4 regions of the Streptomyces sp. NPDC058464 genome follow, and region 4 is predicted to be linked to each of the others. Evidence: riboswitches for the same ligand, from Rfam matches in the RefSeq annotation. Region 4 holds a riboswitch; each other region holds the start of a gene.

Region 1 (3,335 bases), on a different contig from region 4:
CCAGCCGGCGTCCGTCAGCGTCGCCACGGTGAAGCGGACGTTGTCCGGGTCCGGCTCCCGGCGCAGCCAGCCCCGGTCCTCGAGCCGCTTGGCGACGTGCGAGAGCCGGGACAGCGAGCCGTTGGCGAACATCGCCAGCTCGCTCATCCGCAGGGTGCGCCCGGGTGCCTCGGAGAGTCCCGACAGCACCTGGTACTCGAAGTGACTGATCCCCGCGTCCCGCTGCAGTTGCGCGTCCAGCTCCGCCGGCAGCCGGACCAGCACCCCGGCAAGGACGAGCCAGCACTGCGTCTCGTCATCCGTCAGCCAGCGAGGCTCGGGAGTCTCCATGGGAAGAGGCTAGCTTGACGGCTCAACTGTCCATACCCATGGGTAGGTTATCGCTCAAGGGTCTGACCAGCCCGGCTTGCCTTGCGAAGGACCTTCAAGTCCCGGCCGGTCACTGCCTGTTCATCCACGTCGTGGACGGACGGGCAGTTATCGAGGGGCGAACGGCCGCGGACCGGGCGGATCGCGGGGTCCGGCACCGCCGAAGATGTTACCGACGGTTACGTCGTGCCTGGCGGCGGCGGGTGCGAGGGTCGGCGTGCCGTGGACGGATCGGGCAGGAGAAGATCGTCCGTGACCCACGTGTCCACCCGATCCCGGAAGGAACCGACGAGATCATGCGCCTCATCGTGGCCCGCGGCCCGGCGGAGGTGTCCGGATGACCGGCGCCGAGGAACACGTCCTGCTGCACGTCGACGGACGGGCCGCGCACATCACGCTCAACCGGCCGCAGGCCATCAACGCGCTGACGCACGCGATGGTGCGCCGCATCGACGAGGCGCTCACCGCCTGGGAGCACGACCCGGCCGTCGAGACCGTCGTCGTCACCGGCGCGGGGGAGCGCGGCCTGTGCGCGGGCGGCGACATCCGCGCCGTCCACGACGACGCCCGCGACGGCGACGGGTCGGCCGCGGCCGCCTTCTGGCGGGACGAGTACCACCTCAACGCCCGCATCGCCCGGTACCCGAAGCCGTACGTCGCCGTGATGGACGGCATCGTGATGGGCGGCGGGGTCGGTGTCTCGGCCCACGGCGGCGTCCGGATCGCCACCGAACGGTCCCGGATCGCCATGCCCGAGACCGGGATCGGCTTCGTGCCCGACGTCGGCGGCACCTACCTGCTCGGCCGCGCGCCCGGCGAACTCGGCACCCATCTCGCCCTGACCGGCGCCCAGATCGGCGCCGCCGACGCGATGCTGTGCGGACTCGCCGACCACTACATGCCCTCCGGCTCGCTCCGGGCGTTCGTCGCCGACCTCGCCACCCTGCCCGTGCCCGAGGCGCTCGCCCGGCAGGTCCGGCAGGCGCCGGACGGGGAGTTGGCCGGGCACCGGGCGTGGATCGACGCCTGCTACCCGGCCGACACGGTCGAGGAGATCGTCCAGCGGCTGCTCGCGCACGGCGACCCGGCGGCGAAGGAGGCCGCGGACACCCTGCTCACCAGGTCGCCCACCTCCCTGAAGGTCACGCTGCAGGCGCTGCGCAGGGCCCGGCAACTGGGCTCCCTGGAACGGGTCCTGGACCAGGAGTACCGCGTCTCCTGCGCGACCCTCGCGAGCCCCGACCTGGTGGAGGGCATCCGCGCCCAGGTCGTCGACAAGGACCGCGCCCCGCACTGGTCCCCGGGCACCCTCGCCGAGGTCACCGACGCGGACGTCGACCGTTTCTTCGCCCCGCTCGGCGACCGCGAACTGGGCCTCGCCCCACCCGCCTGAACCGTCCCACCAGCCGCCCACCAGGCGCGAGATGAAGATCACGCCTGGTGACGCGGTCTTGGCCGTGCCCCTGACACGCGGTACGGTCTGTCCGATATCGACGACGGCGAGACGGAAGCCGGTGGAAATCCGGCACGGTCGCGCCACTGTATGCAAGAGCTCCAGGGCTGTTTGTGAGTCAGACCCGTGGCCGTCGTCCTGTGCACCACCGAGATGGGACGCGAACTCCCAGAGGAGGTCCTGCCATGGCGCAGACCGTCGCTCCGCCGACAGCCAACACCCCCGCCGTTCCCGCCAAGCTGCCGCTGTCCGCGATAGCTCCCTGGGCGGTCTTCTTCGGCATCCTGATGCTGGTCCTGCTCTACTTCGTCGGCGCCGAACAGGGCGCCACCTCCGTGTTCAGCGGCACGGACGTCCACGAGTGGGTGCACGACGCCCGCCACCTGCTCGGCTTCCCCTGCCACTGACGCGAGCGAGGGTCGCCGTACCACCCATGAACTCCGCAACGGTCCGTAACCTCCTGGTGCGAGGCATGCTCGCCGGCCTGGCCGCCGGTCTGCTCGCCCTCGTCGTCGCCTACCTGCTCGGTGAGCCGAACGTCGACAAGGCGATCGGCTACGAGGACGCCCACTCGCACGAGCACGAGATGGCGGTCGTCTCCCGCTCCCTGCAGTCCACCGCCGGCCTGGCCACCGGTGTCCTGGTCTACGGGGTCGCCTTCGGCGGCATCGCCGCCCTGGCCTACTCCTTCGCCCTCGGCCGTGTCGGCCGCTTCTCGCCGCGGGCGACGGCACTGCTGCTGTCCGGCTGCGCACTGGCGGTCGTCTACGTGGTGCCGTTCCTGAAGTACCCGGCCAACCCGCCGTCGGTGGGCGACCCGGACACCATCGGCAAGCGGACCACGCTGTACTTCCTGATGATGGTGCTCAGCGTGCTCCTCGCGATCGCCGCCACCATCCTCGGCAAGCGGCTCCGGCCGCGGCTGGGCACTTGGTGGGCGACCGTCCTCGCGGTGGTCGCGTTCGGCGTCCTCATCGGGCTGGCGTACCAGTTCCTGCCGGTCGTCAACGAGGTGCCGAGCGACTTCCCGGCCACCCTGCTGTGGCGGTTCCGGCTCTCGGCGCTCGCCATCCAGGTGGTGCTGTGGGGCGGATTCGGCCTGCTGTTCGGCGAGTTGGCCGACCGTGTCCTCAACCCGAGGCCGGCGAAGGCGCCGGCCGCCGCCCGCACGGTGCCCGCTCCGCACTGACCCGCGGCGCGGCACACCGAACGACACGAGAGGGCCTCCGGACGGTTCCGGGGGCCCTTCCGCGTTTCCGGTACGGAAGCCGTTGACCGGTGTCCGTGGACCGGTGCGAGTGCTGCCGTGCGCGATCAATGCCCGCGGACCGCCGTATCCTGCGGGCCGTGACGGTGACTTATGTACTGGACGGCAGCGGGATCAGGACCCTGGAGGACTTCTGGCGGGTGGTCGGCGAGGCGGTCAACGGGCCCGGCGGCTACTTCGGCCGCAACCTCGACGCGTTCGTCGACTGCCTCAGGGGCGGTTTCGGCACACCCGACGACGGCGACT
Region 2 (3,335 bases), on a different contig from region 4:
CCTGGACACGCGTGGTTGGTCGGTCGGCCGAGCAGACGCGAGGCTATCGAATCACCGGTCCCGGCCACCAGACATGACAAGGACCACTGCGCAAGGGGGCAGCAATCGTTGACATGTGACGGACCGGCAGGAAAGGATCACAGCACCAGGCCACGGTCGAACCGACCCGCCCCGGGTGCCGCCTATGGGGGAGCGGCATCCGGGGCGACCAGCCGCCCCGCCTCCTCCCAGAAGGTGAGGCGAACCGATGCCGCAGCCCGTCCTGCTCCTCGGTGCCGGCCGCCGGCGCGCGTACGACGAGTTCGTGCTGACGCGTGTCGCCGCGGTCCGCCCGGTGCTGCTGGTGGACGCCGCACCGCCGGCCTGGGCACAGCAGTGCCTGGCCGGTCACCTCGCGGCGGACCCCGGCAAGGGCGGCGCGACGGCATCGGCGGTGGTGCGGTTCGCGGCCAGGCACCGGGTCCGCGGCGTGCTGACCCACACGGGCGAGTACGCGGTCGCCGCCGCCACGATCGCCGGGCAGTTGGGGCTGCCCGGCACCTCCCTCGCCGCGGCCGCCGCGTGCAGCGACCCGCCCGCGCTGCGCGCGCTGCTGGCCGGCCGCGCGGTCCCCGTCGACGACGACCCCGGCCCGCCCCGCGTCTCGGCCGAGACGGTCGTCCTCGACGGCGAGATCCGCATCGCCGCCATCACTCGTACGACCCTGGGCCCGGCGCCCGCCCGGCAGCCGCTCCGGCACACCGTGCACGCCCACGACGGCCTGCTGCACAACCGTTTCCTGCGGCTGGCCGTCGACCGCACCGTGCACGCCCTCGGCGTCGGCCGGGGCGTCCTGCACATCGGCCTCACCCTCACCGACCGCGGCCCCCGGGTCACCGACGTCGCCCCGCACCTCCCGGGCGACCTGATCCCGCTGCTCGTCAAGCGGGCCACCGGTGTCGACCTCGCCCAGGTCGCGGCCGCCCTCGCCACCGGCGATGTGCCCGACACCACGCCGACCCGGCAGCGGGCGGCCGCGATCCAGTTCGCCTACCCGGCCGCCACCGGCCGCCTCGACCACCTGGACCTCTCCCCCGACGCCGCCCACGAGCCCGGCGCCGACCGCATGCTCCTCACCGGGCACACCGGCGACCACGTCACCGCCGGGCCGCACGCCACCGCCGCCGACCGGCTGGCCCTCTGGGTGGCGGTGGGCGAGACCCCGGCCGACTGCGACGACGCACTGCGCCGGATGGCCCGCCACCTGTCCGCGGGCATCGCCCCGCTCGCGAACGCGGCGTGAGCGCTCCGCCGGACCTGCCGCGGCATGCCGTCGGTCGACTGCGGCGCCGTCGTGGCTGCTCGCGCAGTTCCTCCCCCGGCCTTCGGCCGGGGGTACCCCCAGCGTCCCTGAAGGAGCGCTGCCGGTCCGCCCTAGAACGCGATCGCCCGTATCAACTCGCCCGCCTCACCCAGCACTTCGACTTCCTCCCGGCTCATCGTCGGATTGGCCGCCCGCCGCCGCAGCGCCTCCGTCAGCCCTTCCTCGGTCAGTTCGGCCGGATCGGCGAGCAGGGCCGTCAGCAGCGTGCGCGCCAACGGGTAGGCACCGAGCGCCACTTGGGCGAGGATCACCGCGGACATGCCCCAGTCGAGCCCGGGCGGCCCGTCCTCGGCGTTGGTCCAGTCGATGACCCGAGGGCCGTCGGGGGTCAGTATCACGTTGTCCGGATGGAGGTCGAGATGGAGGACCCGGGCGCCGGGATCGGCCGGTTCCCGGCCGGGCACCGCGTGCAGCCGGCGCAGCAGCGAGGCGAGCAGCGCGCCGCCCTCCGCCGCGTCCGTCTCCCCCGCCAGCAGCGCCGCCAGCATGGTCGGCCCGGACAGCCGCTCCATCACCAGTTCGGTACGGGACCCGGACGGCCGCACCCGGGGCGCCGGGTACCCGTGCTCCCGTACGTACGTCATCACCGCGCCCTCGGCGGCGGCGTCCCCCCAGCCGTCCCGGTCCCGGCGCAGCACCCATGCCTCGTCGATCTCGTACACGTCGGCCGAACGCCCCGAGCCGAGCAGTCTCCCCGTCATGGCCCGACCATAGCGAAACGGTCCCCGCACAGCCCCCTCTCAGCTTCCGCCGGGCGGCCGGTAAGGTAGCCGGGTCGTCATCACCCGTACGGGGGGAAGCCGGTGCAATTCCGGCGCTGACCCGCAACCGTGAGCCACATCCCCTGTGGCAAGCCGGACCGCCGCGCCCGGGACGTTGATCGGCTCATGTGCGCCGGCGCCCGCCGTCGCACGGCACCGTCGAGGTTTACGGAGCCGAGCCGCCGGGGTGTCCCGTGCTGCCCGGCTCCCCGCAGGGAGAGGCACCCGCCGACCATGACCGTCCTCCGCCGCACCGCCGGGGTGCTGGCCGCCACCGCCGTCATCGGTACCGCCACGCCCGCGACGACCGCGCTGGCCGCCGGCACGGCCGCCGGCACCGCGTCCCCTTCGCCCTCCGCGTCGGCGGTCCTCCCGTCGGGGCTGTACGGCGGTTCGGACCCGAAGTACGACGGCGTCTGGCGCCAGTCCCTCGCCCTGCTGGCCCAGCGCGCGGTGGGGGTCACCCCGGCCGCGAAGGCGGTGGACTGGCTGGCCGGGCAGCAGTGCGCGAACGGCTCGTTCGCCGCGTTCCGCGCCGAGCCGACGGCGGCCTGTGACGCCAAGGTGACCGTGGACACGAACAGCACGGCGGCCGCGGTACAGGCGCTGAAGGCGGCCGGCGGCCACGACGCCGCCGCGGACAGGGCCGTGAACTGGCTGAAGTCGCAGCAGAACAAGGACGGCGGCTGGGGCTACGCCCCCGGCTCGGCCAGCGACACCAACTCCACCGGCGTGGTCATCGGCGCGCTCGCGGCGGCCGGCGCGAGCGCGGACAGGTCGCCGTACGCCCTCCTCGCCAAGTGGTCCCTCCCCTGCGCCGAGGACGGTGGCGGCGCTCTCGCCTACCAGCCGGACCAGCAGGGGAAACTGGCCGCCAACGCGGACGCGACCGCGGCCGGGGTGCTCGGAGCCCTCGGCAAGGGATTCGTGACGACGGCCGGGAAGGCGTCGGCGAAGGGCAGCCATGCCTGCGCGGACGCCGCCAAGGCCCTCACCCGGGACGAGGTGGCCCGCAACGGCGCCGCGTACCTGGCGGACGCCACCTCCGCCAAGGGCTACCTCGTCTCCGCGCTGCCCGGCGCCAAGCCCCAGCCGGACTACGGCAACACCGCCGACGCGGTCGTCGCCATGGCCGCGCAGGGCTGGACGAAGCCGGCGAAGAAGCCGTACGCGTGGCTGGAGGCGCACGCCGTGCCGTGGGCGGAGCAGAG
Region 3 (3,335 bases), on a different contig from region 4:
CCTCGTGACCTGGCTGGTGGGCCTGCCCTCCAGTTCCTCGCACGCCCTCATGGGCGGTCTGGTCGGCGCCACCGTCGCCTCCGCCGGCTTCGGCGCGGTCCACGGCGACGTGCTCGTCACCAAGGTCCTGCTCCCGGCGGTCGCCGCCCCCCTGGTCGCGGGCCTCGCGGCGACGCTCGCCACCCGCCTGTCCTACGCGATCGGCAAGAACGCCGACGACAACGCCACCCGCAAGGGCTTCCGCGCCGGCCAGATCGCCTCCGCCGGACTGGTCTCGCTCGCGCACGGCACCAACGACGCGCAGAAGACGATGGGCATCATCACCCTCGCGCTGATCGCGGGCGGCTCCATCGCGCCCGGCTCCAACCCTCCCACCTGGGTCATCCTCTCCGCCGGCCTCGCGATCGCGCTCGGCACCTACATCGGCGGCTGGCGGATCATCCGCACCATGGGCAAGGGCCTGACCGACCTTCAGCCGCAGCAGGGCTTCGCCGCCCAGACCAGCGCGGCCACCGCGATCCTGGCCTCCTCCCACCTCGGCTTCTCCCTCTCCACCACGCACGTCGTCTCCGGTTCGGTGATGGGCGCGGGCCTCGGCCGCAAGGGCGGCACGGTCCGCTGGTCCACCGCGACCCGCATGATGGTCGCCTGGGTGCTCACGCTCCCGGCCGCCGCGCTGGTCGGCGCCCTCGCCGAGTCCGTGACGGACCTAGGCGACTGGGGCACGGCGGTCGTCGCCGTCTTCCTGGTGGCCGCCAGTGCCACGATCTGGAAGCTCTCCCGCCGCGAGGTCGTGGACAGCAGCAACGTCAACGACACGGGCGCCACGGAGCCGGCCGGCGTGGTGACCACGGCGATCGCCGCCGTGACCCCGCCCCCCGCGGGCACGGTCACGGAGGACCTGACCGCCACGATCCCCTCCCCTTCCCCCTCCCCCGCCACGGCTGCCCCCGCGACCGACCCGGCCGCCACCGTCTGACCCCCGAGGAAGAAGCGACATGAACATCGACTGGGCAGCCATCGGCTCCGTCTTCGGCGTCAGCCTCGTGGCCACGGTGGGCCTGGTGGCCCTCTTCACCCTCGGCATCAAGGGCCTCTCCGCCCGCGAACGCGCCACCGCCCAGGGCAACTCCGCGGCTCTGGCCGTGACCGCCGCCTACCTCTGCTTCGCCGGCTGCACGGCCGCCGTGGCATGGGGCATCCACCTGATCGTGGCGAAGGCCTGACGCCGAAGGGCCTCACCGGCGCCGAGAAGGCTCCTCTCCGTCCGCTCGGAGAGGAGCCTTCGGCATGCCCCACGGGCCCCGCCGGGCAACCGGTGTGGGCCTTCCCACACACTCCCCTCCCAGGTCAACGGCAAGTTGACGGGTCTTCCAGGGGCGTGGTGGACTTCCGAAGCCATGTACGGCGGCAAGGGAGGAAGCCGGTGTGAATCCGGCGCGGTCCCGCCACTGTCACCGGGGTAGCAATCCCCGGGAGCCAGGAACTCCCACCGCCGGTCTCGTCGAACCAGGGCGCGGACACCCTGAGTGAGGACATATCGCCATGCGCGGCTGCCGACCGAGGTTCAGCAACCGGCCCGTCCCCGACCCCGCGGCCGGCTGAGCCGATGGGTGCCGATCGCGTCTTCGCGTACGGCGCCGCCGCCGGCCTTCTCGGTGACCTGCTGCTCGGCGACCCGCGCCGGGGGCATCCGGTCGCCGTGTTCGGGCGGGCGGCCGGGGCCGTGGAGCGGGTGCTGTGGCGGGACCACCGCGGGTGGGGCGCGCTGCACACCGCCGTGTGCGCCGGCGGCGCCGTGGCGCTGGGCGCCGTGGCCCAGCGGGCCGTACGACCGTCCACCGCCGCGTCCGTCGCGCTGACCGCGGCCGCCACCTGGGCCGTCGTCGGGGGCACTTCGCTCGCCCGCGAGGCCCGCGTCATCGGGCGTGCCCTGGAGGCGGGTGACGTCGAGGCGGCCCGTGCCCGGCTGCCGCATCTGTGCGGACGGGATCCGCAGGCCCTGGACGCCGACGGGATCGCGCGGGCGGTCGTGGAGTCCGTCGCCGAGAACACGAGCGACGCGGTCGTCGGGGCGCTGGTGTGGGGGGCGGTGGGGGGTGTGCCCGGGCTGGTGGGGTTCCGGGCCGTCAACACCCTGGACGCCATGGTCGGGCACAGGTCGGCCCGGTACCGGAGGTACGGATGGGCCTCGGCGCGGCTGGACGACGTGGCGGGCTGGCCGGGGGCGCGGCTCACCGCCGTGCTGGCCGCGGTGGCCGGGGATGACCGGCGGGGGGCCGTACGGGCCTGGCGGGCCGATGCGGCGAAGCATCCGAGTCCCAACGCCGGGCCCGTGGAGGCTTCGTTCGCCGGGGCGTTGGGGGTGCGGCTCGGGGGGACGTTGTCGTACGGCGGGCGGGTCGAGCACCGGCCGGTGCTGAACGGGGAGGGGCGGAGCGTGGAGACCGGGGACATCCAGCGGGCGGTGCGGCTGTCACGGCGGGTGGGGTGGCTGGCGTTGGGGGTGAGTGCGGCGACTGCCTTGCTGCGGGGGCGGGTCGACCGGCCACAGCCGTTGCGGGTCGACCAGGCTCAGCGGTCGCGGTCGGCCATGCAGCGCCCCGGGGGTTCCTCATGAACAACCTCAAGAACAACGGAGGCCTCCTCGTCGCCGGTACCACCTCCGACGCCGGGAAGAGCGTCGTCACCGCCGGTATCTGCCGGTGGCTGGTGCGGCAGGGGGTGAAGGTCGCGCCGTTCAAGGCGCAGAACATGTCCCTCAACTCCTTTGTCACGCGCGAAGGTGCCGAGATCGGGCGGGCGCAGGCCATGCAGGCGCAGGCCTGCCGGGTGGAGCCGACCGCGCTCATGAACCCCGTGCTGCTCAAGCCCGGTGGCGAACAGAGCAGTCAGGTCGTGCTGCTCGGCAAGCCGGTCGGTGAGCTCAGCGCACGCGGGTACCACGGTGGACGGCAGCAGCGGCTGCTCGGCACCGTGCTCGACTGTCTCGCCGAGTTGCGGGGCACGTATGACGCGGTGATCTGTGAGGGGGCGGGCAGTCCGGCGGAGATCAACCTGCGCCGGACCGACATCGTGAACATGGGGATCGCCCGGAACGCCGGGCTGCCCGTGCTCGTGGTCGGGGACATCGACCGCGGGGGCGTGTTCGCCTCCTTCTTCGGGACCGTGGCGCTGTTGTCGCCGGAGGACCAGGCCCTCGTCGCCGGGTTCCTCGTCAACAAGTTCCGGGGGGACGTGTCCCTGTTGGAGCCGGGCCTGGACATGCTGCACGGGCTCACCGGGCGGCACACCTACGGCGTCCTCCCCTTCCGGCACGGGCTCGGGATCGACGA
Region 4 (3,335 bases):
CGCCACCACCGACGCCGTCCGTTCCGCCGGCGCCCGCTCCGGTGCCGTGCATACCGGGCGCCACCGGGCCGGAGGCCGTTCCGACGGCGTACGACACCGTGAACATCAGCGCCAGCAGCAGAAGGAAGCCGCAGAGCGCGGGCGGTGGCGCGGACCTTCGCACCACCGCACCTGCCCCTGAGGGGGATTGCCGGGACTCGTTCATCAACCGTGTCTCCAGGTCGCAGGGCACGGCTTCGGCCGAATCGAGCCGTGCTGCATCAGAGGTCGGTCGGGACGGGAGGTGAGTTCCCGGAACGGACGAGGCCGTGCCGTGACGCACGTCACCGGTTCACGCGGCCGGGCGTCAGCCGCCCTCGGCCGGCCGGGCCGCCCACCGCTGCTCCACCTTGGCCAGCCGCCAGTACGCGACCGCCGCCGCCCACACCGCCACGAACAGGCCGACGATGAGATAGCCCACGTTGTCCAGGTCGAGCCCGGCGATCCAGCCGGTCACGGCGTCGGTCAGGTCCAGCTTCTCGTGCAGCACGCCCACGAGCTCGATGGTGCCGATCAGGAAGGCGACGGCGATGGACAGACCGGTGATGGTGAGGTTGTAGAACACCTTGCGGACCGGGTTGGAGAACGCCCACTGGTAGGCGAAGTTCATGAAGGTGCCGTCGAGGGTGTCGAACAGGCTCATCCCGGCCGCGAACAGCAGCGGCAGGCAGAGCACGGCGTACCAGGGCAGCCCGGCCGCCGCCCCCGAGCCGGCCATCACCATCAGCGTGACCTCGGTGGCCGTGTCGAAGCCGAGGCCGAAGAGGAAGCCGAGCGGGTACATCTGCCCCGGGCGGGTGATGGACCTGGTGAGGCGCCCGAGGATGCGGTTCATGAACCCCCGGGAGTCCAGGTGCTGTTCGAGCGCCCGCTCGTCGTACGTCCCGGCCCGCATCGCCCGGAACACCCTCAGGATGCCCGCCAGGGCCACGAGGTTGAGTGCGGCGATGACGTAGAGGAAGGAGCCGGAGACGGTCGTACCGATGACCCCGAGCGTCTGGTGCGTTCGGGAGTCGTCGTTCATGAGGGTGCCGGCGACCTGGGCGCCGCCCGCCACCAGCGCGGCCATCGCGACGACCACGCTGGAGTGCCCGAGGGCGAACCAGAACCCCACCGACACCGGCCGCCTGCCGTCCGCCATCAGCTTGCGGGTGGTGTTGTCGATCGCGGCGATGTGGTCGGCGTCGAAGGCGTGCCGCATGCCGAGCGTGTAGGCGGTGACGCCGAGCCCGATGCCGAACGCCTTGGAGCCGATCTCGTAGTGCCCGGGGACGACGAGCAGGAAGAGGATGCCGAAGGCGGCGACGTGCAGGGCGGCGATCACCGCCATCAGCCCGGCGGTCCTCAGGGTGTCCTCCCGCCGCCAGCGGAAGGCGGCAGGCCTGGTCTCGGGCAGGGTCATACGGTCACGCTCCAGCACCTCGTGGATCACTTCGTGAGATGCCGTGGCCGGTCTCCTGGCTTACGGGGTGGTGCGTGTCCGTCCGGCCTTCCCATCCGCCCGTGGGCGGACAGTGACCGTGCACAACGTGCCCAGCTGGGACGGAGACTCCCCGATCACAGTGGCGAGGGCCGCTCCGGCCTGAGCCCCCCTGAACTGCGAGGGCCGTCACCGGTCTTCCCGAACACCACGGCCTGCCCACCGTAGGTGCGCCCGCCCGTCCCTGCAAAGCTGCGCAGCCGCGCAGGTATCCAAGATCACATCCGGTCACCTGCGAGGATGACCCCATGCACCTCGTCCCCGCCGAGCGCGCCGACCGCCGCACCATCGACGGCCACCGGGTCTGCGACGCGATCGCCGCCATCGGCGAACCGAGCCACGTCCACGCGTGGGCCGAGCGGTTCTCCCTGCTGGCCGACCCCGGACGCCTCGCCCTCCTGCTGGCCCTGCACGGGACCGGCCCCCTGGCCGTCTCGGACCTCGCCGTCGCGACCGGCATGAACGACCCGGCCGTCTCCCAGGCCCTGCGCCTGCTGCGCGCCGCCGGCGTCGTCGCGGGCGAGAAGGAGGGCCGGGTCGTGCGGTATCGCCTCGTCGACCCGGTCGCCGCCGACCTGCTCAAGCACTGCGCCCCCGACCCCGGCTGAGCCACGATCAGGGTCGCGCCTTCGCCGGCCCGCCGACCGTCAGCAGGACGAGGGCCAGCACCTGAACCGTCACGACCACCGCGATCAGCGCCGGGATCGACACCCCGTAGAGGGCGCCGATCAGCGCGCCACCCGCGAGGCTCGCCGCGCCGACCACCCCCGCGAAGACGCCGTAGGCCGTCGCGCGACGCCCGGGCGGCACCAGGTCGGCGACCGTCGCCCGCAGCGTGGACTCCTGGATGCCCATGGCCGCGCCCCACACCAGGGAGCCGAGCACGGCCACCGTCACGGTGTCCGCGAACGCCAGCATCGGGACGGCGGCGGCCAGCACCGGCAGGGCGACCAGCACCCGCGCGCCGACCCGGTCGTACAGCCAGCCGGTCGCCAGCGCGGCGAGGGCGTCGACGGCCATCGCGGCGGCGTACAGCACGGGTACCCAGGCCGCCGTCATCAGGTGGTGCTGGACGAGGTGGTAGGAGAGCACGCCGAAGGTGGCGAAGCCGGCGGTGGTGGCGGCGGTGAACGCCGCGTACGTCCAGAACGCGCGGGGCAGGCGGCCCTGGGGCGCGGGCTCGTCCGCGGAGACGGCGGCCTCCCGCTCGTACGCCGCCGGATCGGGCACGCGGGCCCGCAGCCACACCAGCACACCCAGCACCGCGACTCCCGGGACGGCGAGCACGCCGAGCGCCGGCCCGTAGTCGTCGCCGGTGAGCGCGAGCACGCCGGCCACGACGAGCGGGCCGATCAGTGCGCCGACCTGGTCCATCGCCTCGTGGACGGCGAAGCCGCGCCCGCGCCCGGTGGCGGCGGTCGCGTGCGACAGCAGGGTGTCCTTGGCGGGTGAGCGCACCGCCTTGCCCACCCTCTCGGCGATCACCAGCGCGCAGGCGGCCCAGAGCACACCGACCGCGCCCAGCAGCGGTACGGAGATCACCGTCAGCGCGTACCCGGCGATCGTCAGCCCCCAGAAGCGGTGCGTGCGGTCCGCCAACGGCCCCGAGACCAGCCGCAGTCCGAGCGCCGCCGCCTCGCCCGCACCCGTCACCACACCCACCACCAGTGCCGACGCCCCCAGCGAGGCCAACAGCGGTCCGGTGATCGAGCGGGCGCCCTCGTACACGAAGTCCGCGAGCAGACTGACCGTGCCGAACCACACCACGAACCGCCAGGGCCGCATCCGGGCCGGTGCTGCCGGGTGGGCCGCCGGG

Evidence for each region. Region 4 has a riboswitch for cobalamin ahead of ACFWPQ_RS21225 (HoxN/HupN/NixA family nickel/cobalt transporter). Riboswitches for the same ligand answer to the same signal wherever they lie in the genome.
Region 1: it holds a riboswitch for cobalamin, as region 4 does, so the genes downstream of both, ACFWPQ_RS16200 (CbtB-domain containing protein) here and ACFWPQ_RS21225 (HoxN/HupN/NixA family nickel/cobalt transporter) in region 4, are expected to answer to the same signal.
Region 2: it holds a riboswitch for cobalamin, as region 4 does, so the genes downstream of both, ACFWPQ_RS27750 (prenyltransferase/squalene oxidase repeat-containing protein) here and ACFWPQ_RS21225 (HoxN/HupN/NixA family nickel/cobalt transporter) in region 4, are expected to answer to the same signal.
Region 3: it holds a riboswitch for cobalamin, as region 4 does, so the genes downstream of both, ACFWPQ_RS06680 (cobalamin biosynthesis protein) here and ACFWPQ_RS21225 (HoxN/HupN/NixA family nickel/cobalt transporter) in region 4, are expected to answer to the same signal.

Annotation. Positions count from the first base shown of each region.
Region 1 covers NZ_JBHXMA010000010.1:158,027-161,361, forward strand. The annotation lists gene ACFWPQ_RS16185 (MarR family winged helix-turn-helix transcriptional regulator) at 1-330, opposite strand, end outside; partial or broken gene ACFWPQ_RS16190 (acyl-CoA dehydrogenase family protein) at 603-710, shown strand; gene ACFWPQ_RS16195 (enoyl-CoA hydratase/isomerase family protein) at 707-1,762, shown strand; cobalamin riboswitch at 1,830-1,971, shown strand; gene ACFWPQ_RS16200 (CbtB-domain containing protein) at 2,008-2,229, shown strand; gene ACFWPQ_RS16205 (CbtA family protein) at 2,256-3,011, shown strand; gene ACFWPQ_RS16210 (barstar family protein) at 3,170-3,335, shown strand, end outside.
Region 2 covers NZ_JBHXMA010000022.1:158,064-161,398, forward strand. The annotation lists gene ACFWPQ_RS27740 (hypothetical protein) at 248-1,282, shown strand; gene ACFWPQ_RS27745 (phosphotransferase family protein) at 1,414-2,064, opposite strand; cobalamin riboswitch at 2,119-2,250, shown strand; gene ACFWPQ_RS27750 (prenyltransferase/squalene oxidase repeat-containing protein) at 2,359-3,335, shown strand, end outside.
Region 3 covers NZ_JBHXMA010000003.1:349,903-353,237, reverse strand. The annotation lists gene ACFWPQ_RS06690 (anion permease) at 1-979, shown strand, start outside; gene ACFWPQ_RS06685 (hypothetical protein) at 999-1,226, shown strand; cobalamin riboswitch at 1,369-1,509, shown strand; gene ACFWPQ_RS06680 (cobalamin biosynthesis protein) at 1,610-2,620, shown strand; gene ACFWPQ_RS06675 (cobyric acid synthase) at 2,617-3,335, shown strand, end outside.
Region 4 covers NZ_JBHXMA010000015.1:152,725-156,059, forward strand. The annotation lists gene ACFWPQ_RS21220 (hypothetical protein) at 1-205, opposite strand, end outside; gene ACFWPQ_RS21225 (HoxN/HupN/NixA family nickel/cobalt transporter) at 347-1,441, opposite strand; cobalamin riboswitch at 1,469-1,687, opposite strand; gene ACFWPQ_RS21230 (ArsR/SmtB family transcription factor) at 1,768-2,127, shown strand; gene ACFWPQ_RS21235 (MFS transporter) at 2,135-3,335, opposite strand, start outside.